Regions from separate parts of the Alkalihalophilus lindianensis genome, predicted to be linked through region 2. Evidence: a T-box and tRNA genes for the amino acid it is inferred to sense, from the RefSeq annotation. Region 2 holds a T-box; the other holds one or more tRNA genes.

Region 1 (6,691 bases), on a different contig from region 2:
TATTATCTTGCTTCAGAAGGTATCGTGTTCTCAGGAGACGCTCTTTTTAAACAAAGTATCGGAAGAACTGATTTACCCGGAGGAAACCACGAACAGTTAATAAAAAGTATCCATTCAAAATTATTAGAGTTACCCGAAGAAACTACCGTCGCATCAGGACACGGTCCTACAACAACAATAGGAGAAGAAATGGATGAAAACCCTTTCTTATCCGGATTTTAAGCAAACAAAAAACGTTGTTCCAATACGGAGCAACGTTCTTTTGTGTGTATATGTACCGAAGATCCTAGTGACCTCCAAAACTTGGTACTAATAAGAAAGTTGAATAGTACGTAAAACCAACGAAGAAAATCGTTAAGTACGCACCAAAAATGTAAATATACACACGTTCTGATAAGTTTAAATAGCTTAGTGCTAACAATGCACCTGTTTGGGCAAAGAATAGCAAAGCCATGTTAAGCATATCACCAACAAAGAACAAGACTGAGAAGATACCTGTCCAGAAAGCTAAAACACGATACATGCGCTCCATTTGCTTACTCCCTCCTTCTTTTGCAATCACTATCCGTCAATTGGAAGTCATAATGCTGGTTATCTAATTATAGAGTACAAACTTATTATATACGAGATAAACTTTGATTGTAAATGCTTGATCAGTGGCAAATGTGTGTCACATGGATTTAAAACGACATTTACTAACATATTTATCAAGATTCACTTTAATTACTTGGTGATTTTTGCCTATTTTTTTGATGCTCTTTTTTTAAAAAACAGACTGATAGCTAGTGGTACAATTCCAAAAGTACGATAAGCAAATGGAGGACGTTCTGCTTTCTTTGCAGCTTTCTCTTTTTTTCTAACTTCTTTTGGTTGATCAAGCTTTAAAACAAATTGTTGTGTTAAAAACTTTACATAGTCATTCAATGACACGATCATCACCTCAACGATTATTCGTTTTAGTATGACCATATTTCAATCTACTTAAGCATAAGTGATTTTAATTCTTCAACCAAATTTAGAATCGACTTACCGGTTGTGTCGATCTGAATATCAGCCTCTCTATAAAAGGGAAGCCGTTCCTTAAACATTGCTGAAATCTGTTCTTTGTTTTTTTGTTTTAATAATGGTCTAGAGTGATCCATTGAAGTACGGCGAATCACTTCTTCTATTTCACAATCAAGAAAGACGACTTTACCTGATTGTTTCATGATTTGTCGATTTTCTTCACGTACTACAATTCCTCCCCCAGTCGTAATAATAGCTCTTTTATTCAAAAGATTGCGAAGTGCCTCTGTTTCAAGGGATCTAAAATAGTCCTCCCCTTTTTCTTCAAAAATAGTCGAAATAGACGTCCTGTAGGTCTGCTCAATCCATTGGTCCGTATCAATTACTTGATAGCCAATCGCCTTCCCTAAGGCTTGGCCTACAGTCGTTTTTCCAGAACCCATAAATCCTGTAAGATAAATTTTCTCATTCACGCCTTGATACCCCCCAATATTCCTTTATCACATGATGATTAGGATCATAATAAAATTGCGCATTTCGAGTACGAGAAGGCTCCTTAAGAGTCGCTCGCATCGCTACATGCCATTCACTTTCGTTTTTAGTCACTACTACAAGTGTAACGACCCCACCATCATATGAAAAGGAAAATGTTGAAGAGTTTCCGTTAGAACTTACCTCCTCTAAAAAATCCACTATACTCATTTGCAAGTATGAATCTAATTGGATTATATGATTTTGTTCTGCAATAAACCTCTTTTCTTGTAGATAGATATTTGTATGAGTTAGAAAACCAAACAGTAAAAGGGTGCACAATATTAAAACGATGGGATACACAAATCCTCGTTCATTCTTCATCCCTAACCCCATACATAGGCATCATCACACGACTCGCTTCCTGACCATCAATTAGCTTCACATCGCATCTTAGGCGGGGTAAATCCTTTACGCATTGAAAGTATTCAACCCGAAAAAGCATGGGAACATAGCCTGTATTTTTTGCAAACCGCCGAACTTGCATGCCTTCTACATGTCGATAACTAATATCACGGCCATCTCCTTTTATAAGGATTAATTCTTTGTCCAAAACGCGCATCTCAACAGATTCTAGCAGATCATCATTTAACTGGTTCATAAATATCATTAATTCAAATTGTCCATGAGTATCAAAATTTTTTGAAGAACCGATCAGCTTTGTCATAAGAGGAAAAAGACTTATTATGATTACAAGGAGGCTAATAACAATTAAGCTTTCAAGTAACGTAAAGCCCATTTCATCTTTTAGCATGCAGACACCTCTTGTAATCCCGTTTATTTTCACCAACAAAAGATAAACAAACGAGGTAAACATTCGTGGCAGGATCTGTGAATTCTTCTTTTTTAACCCACGAATCTAATTCAATCGGTGGTTGATCCACTAAATAGAGTTGAATTAATTCTTGAAGATGATGAAGGACTTTCTCCTCTTGTTTAAGAGTTAACCTTTCATTATATACAACCAAAAATGCAGGCAGGATCACCATTGAGCATATTGCTAATAGCAGGAAGGACATCATCACTTCTACTAGCGTGAACCCTTTAGAATTTCCGATAATCAACTCTCCCCTTTCCTAATAGAATGGTAAACCGGTACGTATGCCCGCCCACTTCTAATAACATCGTTCCAGAATACATCGGGTTTCCATTATACAAAAATCTAATATTAGTAAGTGGAAGGCTACTGGAGTGAAAAATCATTGTTTCATCCATAAAAGATCGTCGTAAAAGAATATCGTTGGAAGTACCTCGAATGATGTATTCTTTCCCTGTTTGGTTTATTGACACTTCGATTGTGCGTCCATGTGCCATCGCTAAGTGTTGGGCTAGAAGTAAGTCTTCTTTAAATTGTTTAGCTACTTCTTCTGTTTTATAACTGTTCCAGGAGTTGGGAAGAAAAATGATGGGTAGTAATAAGAGGATTGATAAGATTAAAAGAGTGACAAGTAATTCAGTCAACGTATGACCAGATTGTGAGGATTGCCTATTAATCGGAAACAACTTTACCATTTTCAAGCTTTAGTTGTTCTCCATTAGGACATGTTGTCGTCTCAGTATAGCCCTCATCTGCAAGAGCTTGGAGTGTAGATGGTTTTGCATTTTCTTCAATTTCATAAGCATGCACTTGTGTTTGAAGAAGTTTTATAGTGGCTTCACACCCTTTTGAGCCCGCAACATCATTATTTTTTGTCATATTAGGAATAGCAATTAATAAGAGGATCGAAATAATCATTAAAACAACCAACATTTCAACAAGTGTAAATCCTTTTTGATTAAATAAATACTTTTTCAATTGGCATCACCTCGGGGATAGGGTATCTTGCGGGAAACTGAATGAAGAACATAGAGGAATCTTAAAGCTCCTTCCCTCCTTTCTTTTGTCATTGTTTGCTATAATTAGACATCAAGCAAACAAATTCCTTCTTCATCTCAAAAAAAGCGAGGTTTTTTCAGTTGCAAAATTTATTATTGTTTTTCATCCGTATCTATCAAAAATTCATTTCACCGATAAAGCCTCCAACATGTCGCTTCTATCCTACATGTTCTCATTACGGCATTGAAGCAATTCAACGGTTTGGCGCACTTAAAGGGGTCTACTTGACGATAAAACGATTAAGTAAGTGTCACCCTTTTCATCCAGGTGGAATTGATTATGTACCAGAAAAAGAAAAAGAGACGTCAAAAAGCTAGCTAAACATAATTAGTGTATAGCTAGCTTCCTATAGGAGGAACCCTATTTTATAAAACGTTAAAAGTAACAAAAAAACTTGTACTCATAATGAGTACAAGTTTTTAAAAGTGCGGGTGAAGGGAGTCGAACCCCCACATCATAAGATACTAGATCCTAAGTCTAGCGCGTCTGCCAATTCCGCCACACCCGCATATTAAAATATATGGTGAGCCATGAAGGACTCGAACCTTCGACCCTCTGATTAAAAGTCAGATGCTCTACCAACTGAGCTAATGGCTCTAACTAAAATGGTGACCCGTACGGGATTCGAACCCGTGTTACCGCCGTGAAAGGGCGGTGTCTTAACCGCTTGACCAACGGGCCATACTTAAAAGTGGCGGAGAAGGAGGGATTTGAACCCTCGCGCCGCTCACGCGACCTACACCCTTAGCAGGGGCGCCCCTTCAGCCACTTGGGTACTTCTCCATGGCTCCACAGGTAGGACTCGAACCTACGACCGATCGGTTAACAGCCGATTGCTCTACCACTGAGCTACTGTGGAATGGTGGGCCTGAGTGGACTCGAACCACCGACCTCACGCTTATCAGGCGTGCGCTCTAACCAGCTGAGCTACAGGCCCATGAAAAAAATAAAAAGCGGGTGATGAGAATCGAACTCACATCATCAGCTTGGAAGGCTGAGGTTTTACCACTAAACTACACCCGCATGTTTCTTTTAAATTTCAAATGGTGCGCCCTGAGAGATTCGAACTCCCGACCTTTTGATTCGTAGTCAAACACTCTATCCAGCTGAGCTAAGGGCGCTAGAGACTAAGCGGAAGACGAGATTCGAACTCGCGACCCCCACCTTGGCAAGGTGGTGTTCTACCACTGAACTACTTCCGCAAAGAAATGGCTGGGCTAGCAGGATTCGAACCTACGCATGACGGAATCAAAATCCGTTGCCTTACCGCTTGGCGATAGCCCAAAAATAAAAATGGGGCGACTGATGGGAATTGAACCCACGAATGCCGGAATCACAATCCGGTGCGTTAACCACTTCGCCACAATCGCCATAATTATAAATGGTGGAGGGGGACGGATTCGAACCGCCGAACCCGGAGGGAGCGGATTTACAGTCCGCCGCGTTTAGCCACTTCGCTACCCCTCCACTATAATTTTTAAAATGGCGGTCCGGACGGGACTCGAACCCGCGACCTCCTGCGTGACAGGCAGGCATTCTAACCAACTGAACTACCGGACCATTTTGGTTGCGGGGGAAGGATTTGAACCTCCGACCTTCGGGTTATGAGCCCGACGAGCTACCGAACTGCTCCACCCCGCGACGTTAGATACATATAGAATAAAATTTAAATAAATATGGCGGAGGAAGAGGGATTCGAACCCCCGCGCGGTTTAACCCGCCTGTCGGTTTTCAAGACCGATCCCTTCAGCCGGACTTGGGTATTCCTCCGCTATATAATTGGTGGAGCCTAGCGGGATCGAACCGCTGACCTCCTGCGTGCAAGGCAGGCGCTCTCCCAGCTGAGCTAAGGCCCCCCTATGTAAAAGGCTATATCTTAAAGGCTTGTCTGTATGGTGAATTTTGTTCACCAGCGACGATTAATAATGTACCATGAAACAACATACAAACACAAGCCTTTTTTACAAAAAAAATTATTTTCATTAAAAAGGCTTGTGTCCTACCTTCTCTGATCCTTATTGCAATGTCCCGATCATTTGAAACATCGGCAGCATAATCGCTAAAAATAAAATAAAAATAAAAGCTCCTAACACAATAAAAATAACTGGTTGCAAGAAATCCATTATCTTATTTAACTTTTCTTCTAATTCACTATAAATAATTCCGCTAAAATTATCGAGGTCGCTTCCTAAATGCCCTGTCCGTTCTCCGTTTTCCACCACAAACGAAAGTTCTCTTAAAAAATAATCTCTTTCTCTGACTAATTCATAAAAAGGCCTACCAAGTTGAAGTTCTACTTTTATTGAAATCACTTCTTGTTGAAAAAAAGGTAGATGAGGTTGTTGCTCGAAAATATTCAATGCGTCTTGAAGAGAGGTACCGGATCGAAGTAAGCGTCCGACTTGAAGAGAAAAAAAGTAGGTACATAGCTGTTTAACCCAAGCAGACAACCAAGGAATCTTCAATAAGGATTCCACACGCCTTTTTGGTGACCACTTATGCTTAAAAAGAAGAAAATAACTTAATCCACTCAGTGTAAATAAAAGAAGGGCAAAGCCAAGATATGGCATCAAAACTAAAAATTTTAGTACCATCACTGTAAGTAATGGGGGCTCTCCTTGCATTGACAAAAAAAGTGAATTGAAGTGAGGAATTACAAATTGATGTAGTACCAAAAGGACCACTAGACAAATCCAAATAAGCAAAATAGGATAACGCATTAATTTAAATAATTGTTGTGTTGTTTGAAGACGCTTTTCTAATAAAGTACCTGCATGAATAAAGCCATCACTTACATCACCGTGGAATTGATAAAAATAAAGAAAGGAAACGATGTCTTTAGGTATCGGTAAAAGAGAAAAAGCTTTATGAATTTCTTGACCACTTTTTAAAGCTAGTTTCACTTCACTGAGCCTTTCTACTATAACGATCGGCTGGTGAATAAGCATAAAGGAAAGAGCATCTTCCATCGAATATCCCTGTTTAAGCAATACTCCTAGTAAACGAAAACATTTTGCATAAGACATATGGTTTGAATGTTTTTTAAATAGCCCTATCACCCCTTCCACCCTCTTTCTAGCTCTTCTCGATCAATGAAGCCTAGAGCCCATGCCTTCCTAGCTTGGTGAGGTAAAGTGTTAAGCTTTCGAGTATGACCTGATTCAATCATTTGATGAATGTGCAATCGATTATCAAATGTGTATAAGGCTGCTCTCTTATTAATTCGAACATCTCCAAAATAGACACCTTCATCTCCTTCAGAGCTTTTGACATTTACTA
Region 2 (6,691 bases):
TGATATCGATGTTCATCTCGTTCGATTGTCACAATTGTTGTACTCGGTAGAGCTTGTGCCATCCGAATCGCCGAGTACCCAATAGCTGCGCCAACTTCTAAAATACGAGCTGGTTGAATCAGCTTCAGTTGTTGGAGTAAGCTCTCCATCCCTACTAAATCCATTATCGGCACGTTATGCTCTTTGGCATAATGCTCCATTTCCAAAACAAGTGGCTCTCTTGTAGGTACGAGTGACTTTAAATATTCTTCTACTTCGGCTTTAATCATTGCCTGACACCTCACATTCGTTCACGTAGAAAGAGAGGGAGTGTGCATACGCCACATCCCCCTCTGCTTGTCCTACTCTGTCTCTGTTTCTTCTTCACCTTCGTCTTGTGCAGCGTCTACCCACTCTTGACGATACTGTTGGTGTGTTCTATTATGTGCTTCGTACGTTTCATTGTAAATGACTTCACCGTTATAGCGTGCATAGAAGAACAAGTAATTTGTATCTTCTGGAGCGAGTGCAGCTTTAATTGAATCCTCACCTGGATTGGCAATTGGTCCAATTGGAATTCCTACATTTCGATAAGTATTGTAAGGAGATTCAACGTTAAGGTCATTGAACGAAGTCATGTATCTATGCTCACCAATCGCATAAGCGACAGTAGGATCCACTTCTAGCCTCATCTCGTCATCGAGGCGATTATATAGGACTCCTGAGATCTTATAACGATCCTCTGAAGTTTGCGCTTCTCGTTCAATAATTGAAGCAAGTGTCAAAATCTCATGGACTGAGTAACCACTTTCTTCAATAGCAGATGCGTTCTGTTCAATAATTCCTTGAGTACGACTTAACATCATTTCGATTACCGTTTTAATTTCAGGCTGCTCCTCTTCAAAATCATAACGAGCCGGAAATAAATACCCTTCAAGTGGATAACGAATATCCTCTTGTAAAATGTCTTCTGTCAGCATCGTGTACTTACCAATGAGTTCTTCTAGATACTCCTCATCATTCAACACTTCCATCACATCGTCCGCTTCATGCCCTGTTTCATTGGCAATCATCGTCGCGACATCTTCTAACCATCTGCCCTCTGGAATCGTGAACACTAGTTCAGGCTCTGCGTGTAGATTCCCATCTTTTTTTAACTCTTCGATTATTTCATCGATCGTCATTGAAGTAGAGAGAGTATGATTTCCCGCTTGGAAACCTGATTCATTTTTATAACGGACATAATAGCGAAAGATCGTTCCGTTATTAATAAGACCTTCCTCTTCAAGAACTTGGCCAATTTGCGAGGAGGAAGACCCCATTGGAATAGTTACTTCAACGGTTTCCCCTTCACCAGAGTCCACTGGCCCTAGAGCATTTTTAAAATAAAAATAACCACTTATAATGGCTATTAAGGTCATAACAGCTAAGCCGATGACACTATATAAGACGATTTTGCGAACCACTTTCGCCTCTGATACCCGTTCTTCATATACATCATTTCGTGGTTTTTCGTTGGAATCAGACATTGTTCTCCCCCTTCCACCGTCCCATTATACTATATTTCAAGCGTCTGTCAGTAAACAAATTGTTTAAGAGGGGAAAAAGCTCGCCTGCATGTGAGTAAATAGGTGGGAATTTTCACCAAGTTATAGGTGAAGTCATTATCTATAAGGCATAGCAAACAAAAATGTGACACTTTTGCGTCAGATTGAAAAAACGGTACTAAAACCTCCAAAAAGCCCTTCTGCTCAGCTTGAGCAAAAGGGCTTGTCTTTATGCGAAACTTACTCTTCTTCTTCACCAGAGAATGTGTTAAGCATTTCCTCAACCATTTCCCACTCTTCGTCTGTTTCAACTGGGTACAACGCGATATCATTATCAACGTCTTCACGGTCTTCATAACGGAATGCAAATACTTCAACTTCCTCTTCATCACTATCATCTTCGTTTTCTCCAACTGGAGTGACTAAGATATAGCTTTTACCTGTTTCATCAACAGTAAATTTGAAAAGCTCGTCAAATAGATGCTCATCACCATTCTCATCTGGAATTACAATACGTTCTTTTTCTTCTTGTGACATACGTCTACACCTCTTCTATTCATGCTACATGCTTTTTCGATCAAGATACCCTTGAAGAATCATCACAGCAGCCATTTTATCAATTACTTTTTTACGTTTCTTACGACTCACATCAGCACTGACAAGCATTCGCTCAGCAGCAACCGTTGTCAAGCGCTCATCCCACATCACCATTTCACAATCATAATGCTTTTTGAGCGATTCTGCAAATTCCTGCGAACGTTCACCACTTGGTCCTATGGAGCCATTCATGTTTTTTGGCAAACCAATCACAATTGTACCCACTTTATGTTCTTTGGCAATAGCAGCGATCTTTTGCATATCATCATCAGGGTCTTCCTCGTTGCGACGAAGTGTTTCAAGACCTTGTGCTGTCCAACCTAATTCATCACTAAGGGCAATTCCAACTGTTTTGGTTCCTACATCAAGTCCTAAAGCTCTCATTCATTCTCCTTACGGTGCTGTGACAAATAAGACTTCACTAACTGTTCAATCAGTTCATCACGCTCAAGCTTTCTAATAAGTGCACGAGCATCCTTGTGACGAGGGATGTACGCCGGATCACCAGAAAGTAAATAGCCTACAATTTGATTGATCGGGTTGTACCCTTTTTCCTCAAGTGCCTCATATACCGAAAGTAATACCTCTTGGACGTTAACGTCAACGGAATCATCAGGAAAGTTAAATTGCATTGTCTTGTCCATAGAGCCCATCACAAACACCTCTCTCTTTCTTTACCTTTATTGACTACATGCATACAAAAAGGTTGTCTTCTTCTATTGTACACGAAATTGTTCAAATTAGGAAATTGTTTTAACGAATTCAGGAACATATGCTAGAGCATCTGCTAACTGGTCTGGCTTCTTACCGCCTGCTTGTGCCATATCAGGACGACCACCACCGCCGCCGCCACAACGTGTTGCGACTTCTTTTACAAGTTTTCCAGCATGATGCCCTTGGCTAATTAAATCTTTTGTCACACCAGCAACTAGATTCACTTTTTCACCAGACACTGCACCGAGAACAATCACACCTGAATCAAGGTCTTGTTTTAGTTTATCGACAATTGCACGGAGACCGTCCATATCACTAGCATTGACTTGTTTTGCAAGAACGCGAACACCATTTACTTCTACTGCCTCGTCAATTAGGTTTCCAGCTTCCATGTTGCCCAATTTTGCAGAGATTGATTCATTTTCACGTTGCAGTTCACGAATTTGTTGCTGAAGTGCTTCGATACGAGTTGGTACATCTTTCACATTTTTCACTTTCACTAGATCTGATGCTTTTGAAAGTAAGCGTAATTGATCGTTCATAAATTCATAAGCACCTTGGCCTGTGACCGCCTCGATACGACGTACCCCCGCTCCAATACCAGATTCAGATACGACTTTGAATAGCCCGATTTCTGCTGTATTGGCTACATGACAACCACCACAAAGCTCAAGAGAGTAGTCTCCAACTTGTACGACACGAACCGTCTCACCGTACTTCTCTCCAAATAACGCCATCGCACCCATTTCTTTTGCTTCAGCAAGCATTTTCTCACTAATGTTTACCGAAATCGCATTCCAAACCTTCTCATTGACGATTTCTTCAATTTTCGTAAGCTCTTCTTTCGTTACTTGACCAAAATGAGAGAAATCAAAACGCAGACGTTCTTCTGATACGAGAGAACCAGCTTGGTTCACATGTGTTCCTAGGACATCTTTAAGTGCTTGGTGCAATAGGTGCGTTGCTGTATGGTTTTTGACAATCCCAATACGAGCAGTCTCCTCAACTGTACTTGTTACCGTCACACCTTCTGTTAACTCTCCCTCTTCAACTGTTACCTTGTGAAGATGCTGGCCATTAGGAGCTTTTGTTACTTCTGTTACGCGTGCTACTACTCCCTCACCGACAATCGTTCCTGTATCGGCTACTTGTCCACCGCTTTCTGCATAGAAAGGTGTCTCACTTAAAATTAATTGAGCCGTCTCACCTGCAGGTACACTGTTTGCACGTTCTTTATTTGCGATTAATACGCTCACAGTACATTGCGTTGATAGCTGATCATAGCCTACGAATGTGCTACTCACATTAATATCACCTAATAGCTCATCTTGAACTTGCATCGATCCTGATTCTTGACGAGCTGCACGAGCGCGGTTACGTTGTTGTTCCATTTCTACTTCAAAGCCAGCTCGATCAATCGTCAAGCCCTTTTCTTCTACATATTCTTCCGTTAGATCAACCGGGAAGCCATATGTGTCATACAAACGGAATACATCACGCCCAGAAATGACGTCTTCACCTTTTGCTTTTGCTTCAGTCAGGATCTTATCCAAGATGCCAAGGCCTTCGTTTAACGTCTCATGGAAACGCTCTTCCTCTGTTTTCATTACCTTTTGGATGAAGTCTACTTTTTCTTTTACTTCTGGGTAGAAATCAACCATGATCTCGCCAACAACCGGAACAAGTTCATACATGAATGGACGATCAATTTGAATCAACTTTGCATAACGTACTGCACGGCGAAGAAGGCGACGAAGAACATAGCCTCGACCTTCATTTGATGGAAGTGCTCCATCTCCAACAGCAAATGTGACAGTACGTACATGGTCAGCAATGACTTTAAATGCGACATCAGTTTCTATGTCTGCATTGTATTTAACTGGTGTTAACTGCTCTGTTGCTTGGATAATTGGCATAAATAGATCAGTCTCAAAGTTTGTAGGCGTATCTTGAATAACAGATACCATACGCTCAAGACCCATTCCTGTATCGATGTTTTTCTTAGGAAGTGGCGTGTATGTACCGTCTGGATTATGGTTGAACTGTGAAAACACAAGGTTCCACACTTCAAGGTAGCGTTCATTTTCTCCACCTGGGTACAGCTCTGGATCGTTTTCATCATTACCATAAGATGGTCCACGGTCATAGAAAATCTCGGTATTAGGACCACTTGGGCCTTCTCCGATATCCCAGAAGTTCCCCTCAAGACGAATAATACGCTCTTCTGGAACGCCAATTTTCTCTGCCCAGTAGTCATAGGCTTCATTATCTTCAGGGTGAACAGTTACGGATAATTTTTCAGGATCAAACCCAATCCATTTTTTACTCGTTAAAAACTCCCAACCCCACTCGATTGCTTCTTCTTTAAAATAATCACCGATTGAGAAGTTTCCTAGCATTTCAAAGAACGTATGGTGACGAGCTGTTTTTCCTACGTTTTCAATATCGTTTGTACGAATCGATTTTTGAGCATTTGTAATACGAGGATTACTAGGAATGACACGGCCATCGAAGTATTTCTTAAGTGTTGCAACTCCACTGTTAATCCAAAGCAAAGATGGATCCTCATGCGGAACAAGTGATGCACTTGGCTCTATGTCATGTCCTTTTTCTTTAAAGAAATCAAGATACATTTGGCGTACTTGTGCTGAAGTTAGTGATTTCATCATCGTCATCTCCTTTTTATTTACATACAAAAAAACCCTCATCCCAAAAAGAAGGGACGAGAGTTGTATTCACGCGGTGCCACCCTAATTATGGATGATCATTCATCCATCACTCGAAGCCTTAACGCGGCGAACGGCAGGTTTTTGCCTGCACTCAGGAGTAGCTTTCCGAATCCCTTCACACAGCAACCCTCTCAGCCATAGGGGTCACCTCTCTTGGTGGGGACTGATTCGTACTTCATTCCGTCAACGTGTTCGTTAATCGATCATTTGTCTCTTATTATAGAAAAGCGGTAATACTCTTGTCAATGACTGATGAAATATAGTCGAATATGCAGTAACGTGACTTTTAAAATCGCAAGGAGGGGAACAGCTACCAATAACCCGATAACACCACCTGCCTCAACCCCAATTACTAACGCCAGGATGATCAAGATGGGATGCATATGCAAAGTCCTTCCTACAATTACAGGGGAAAGTACATTACCTTCAATTTGTTGTAAAATTAATATAAAAACCGAAGTGATAAGAGCAAGTTGCCAAGATTCAAGTAAGGCGACGGCCACAGCAGGTACAGCTCCAATATAAGCCCCGAAATAAGGAATCATCTCAGTCGCTCCCATAAAAATTCCTAATAAAATGGGATACGGCACTCCAATAAGCCAAAAGCCCAGGCTAGAAATAATCGTTACTGCAAGCGCAACAAGAAGCTGTCCACGGATATAGCTGCCAAATGTATGGTCCACGTCTTCTACATAACGTTTTAATCTACCTCTCCATCTTCTCGGTGTTAGATACCAAGCAACCTTTTGGACAAGATCAAAATCTTTCAGAAAATAAAACACCAAGAATGGAATAACGATCAAACTAAACATTGATTGAATCACCCATAAGGCGACAGCCTCTGTTTGGTCCAATGCCCTGGCTCCGAGTTGCTCTGCTTGAGTGGACCATTCTTCAATGTGAACTCTAATGGGAGAGGGAAGTGTTCGCACCTCACTTTGAATTTGAAACATGAAGTCCTCTAATGCTCTAATTTGTTCAGGCAATCTCTCCATCGCATGACGTATTTGTTCAACTAAAGCTGGAGCTCCCCATACAATCAAAAATCCTACTGTTAAAAGAAGGATTAAAAAAACAACTAGTACACTTACTGAACGTGGTAGCCCCCAATCGTGCAATCCTTCA

What was found. The T-box of region 2 lies ahead of alaS (alanine--tRNA ligase). A T-box ahead of a tRNA ligase gene usually reads a tRNA of that ligase, here a tRNA-Ala.
Region 1: it encodes a tRNA-Ala, which carries the amino acid that the T-box ahead of alaS (alanine--tRNA ligase) is inferred to sense. The anticodon was not compared.

The regions. Positions count from the first base shown of each region.
Region 1 covers NZ_JAWJBA010000003.1:401,197-407,887, reverse strand. Annotated here, with positions in the region: gene RYX56_RS12185 (MBL fold metallo-hydrolase) at 1-222, shown strand, start outside; gene RYX56_RS12180 (DUF2626 domain-containing protein) at 287-532, opposite strand; gene RYX56_RS12175 (YqzE family protein) at 742-930, opposite strand; gene RYX56_RS12170 (shikimate kinase) at 978-1,478, opposite strand; gene comGG (competence type IV pilus minor pilin ComGG) at 1,471-1,860, opposite strand; gene RYX56_RS12160 (ComGF family competence protein) at 1,850-2,290, opposite strand; gene RYX56_RS12155 (type II secretion system protein) at 2,277-2,600, opposite strand; gene comGD (competence type IV pilus minor pilin ComGD) at 2,581-3,048, opposite strand; gene comGC (competence type IV pilus major pilin ComGC) at 3,026-3,331, opposite strand; gene yidD (membrane protein insertion efficiency factor YidD) at 3,493-3,729, shown strand; tRNA gene RYX56_RS12135 (tRNA-Leu) at 3,839-3,920, opposite strand; tRNA gene RYX56_RS12130 (tRNA-Lys) at 3,934-4,009, opposite strand; tRNA gene RYX56_RS12125 (tRNA-Glu) at 4,019-4,093, opposite strand; tRNA gene RYX56_RS12120 (tRNA-Ser) at 4,105-4,195, opposite strand; tRNA gene RYX56_RS12115 (tRNA-Asn) at 4,197-4,271, opposite strand; tRNA gene RYX56_RS12110 (tRNA-Ile) at 4,273-4,349, opposite strand; tRNA gene RYX56_RS12105 (tRNA-Gly) at 4,365-4,435, opposite strand; tRNA gene RYX56_RS12100 (tRNA-Arg) at 4,457-4,533, opposite strand; tRNA gene RYX56_RS12095 (tRNA-Gly) at 4,543-4,614, opposite strand; tRNA gene RYX56_RS12090 (tRNA-Gln) at 4,622-4,696, opposite strand; tRNA gene RYX56_RS12085 (tRNA-His) at 4,707-4,782, opposite strand; tRNA gene RYX56_RS12080 (tRNA-Tyr) at 4,795-4,879, opposite strand; tRNA gene RYX56_RS12075 (tRNA-Asp) at 4,896-4,972, opposite strand; tRNA gene RYX56_RS12070 (tRNA-Met) at 4,977-5,053, opposite strand; tRNA gene RYX56_RS12065 (tRNA-Ser) at 5,090-5,182, opposite strand; tRNA gene RYX56_RS12060 (tRNA-Ala) at 5,193-5,268, opposite strand; gene comGB (competence type IV pilus assembly protein ComGB) at 5,428-6,438, opposite strand; gene comGA (competence type IV pilus ATPase ComGA) at 6,468-6,691, opposite strand, start outside.
Region 2 covers NZ_JAWJBA010000006.1:42,976-49,666, reverse strand. Annotated here, with positions in the region: gene RYX56_RS16400 (O-methyltransferase) at 1-269, opposite strand, end outside; gene mltG (endolytic transglycosylase MltG) at 342-1,508, opposite strand; gene RYX56_RS16390 (DUF1292 domain-containing protein) at 1,767-2,063, opposite strand; gene ruvX (Holliday junction resolvase RuvX) at 2,088-2,507, opposite strand; gene RYX56_RS16380 (IreB family regulatory phosphoprotein) at 2,504-2,776, opposite strand; gene alaS (alanine--tRNA ligase) at 2,864-5,503, opposite strand; T-box leader at 5,553-5,762, opposite strand; gene RYX56_RS16370 (AI-2E family transporter) at 5,809-6,691, opposite strand, start outside.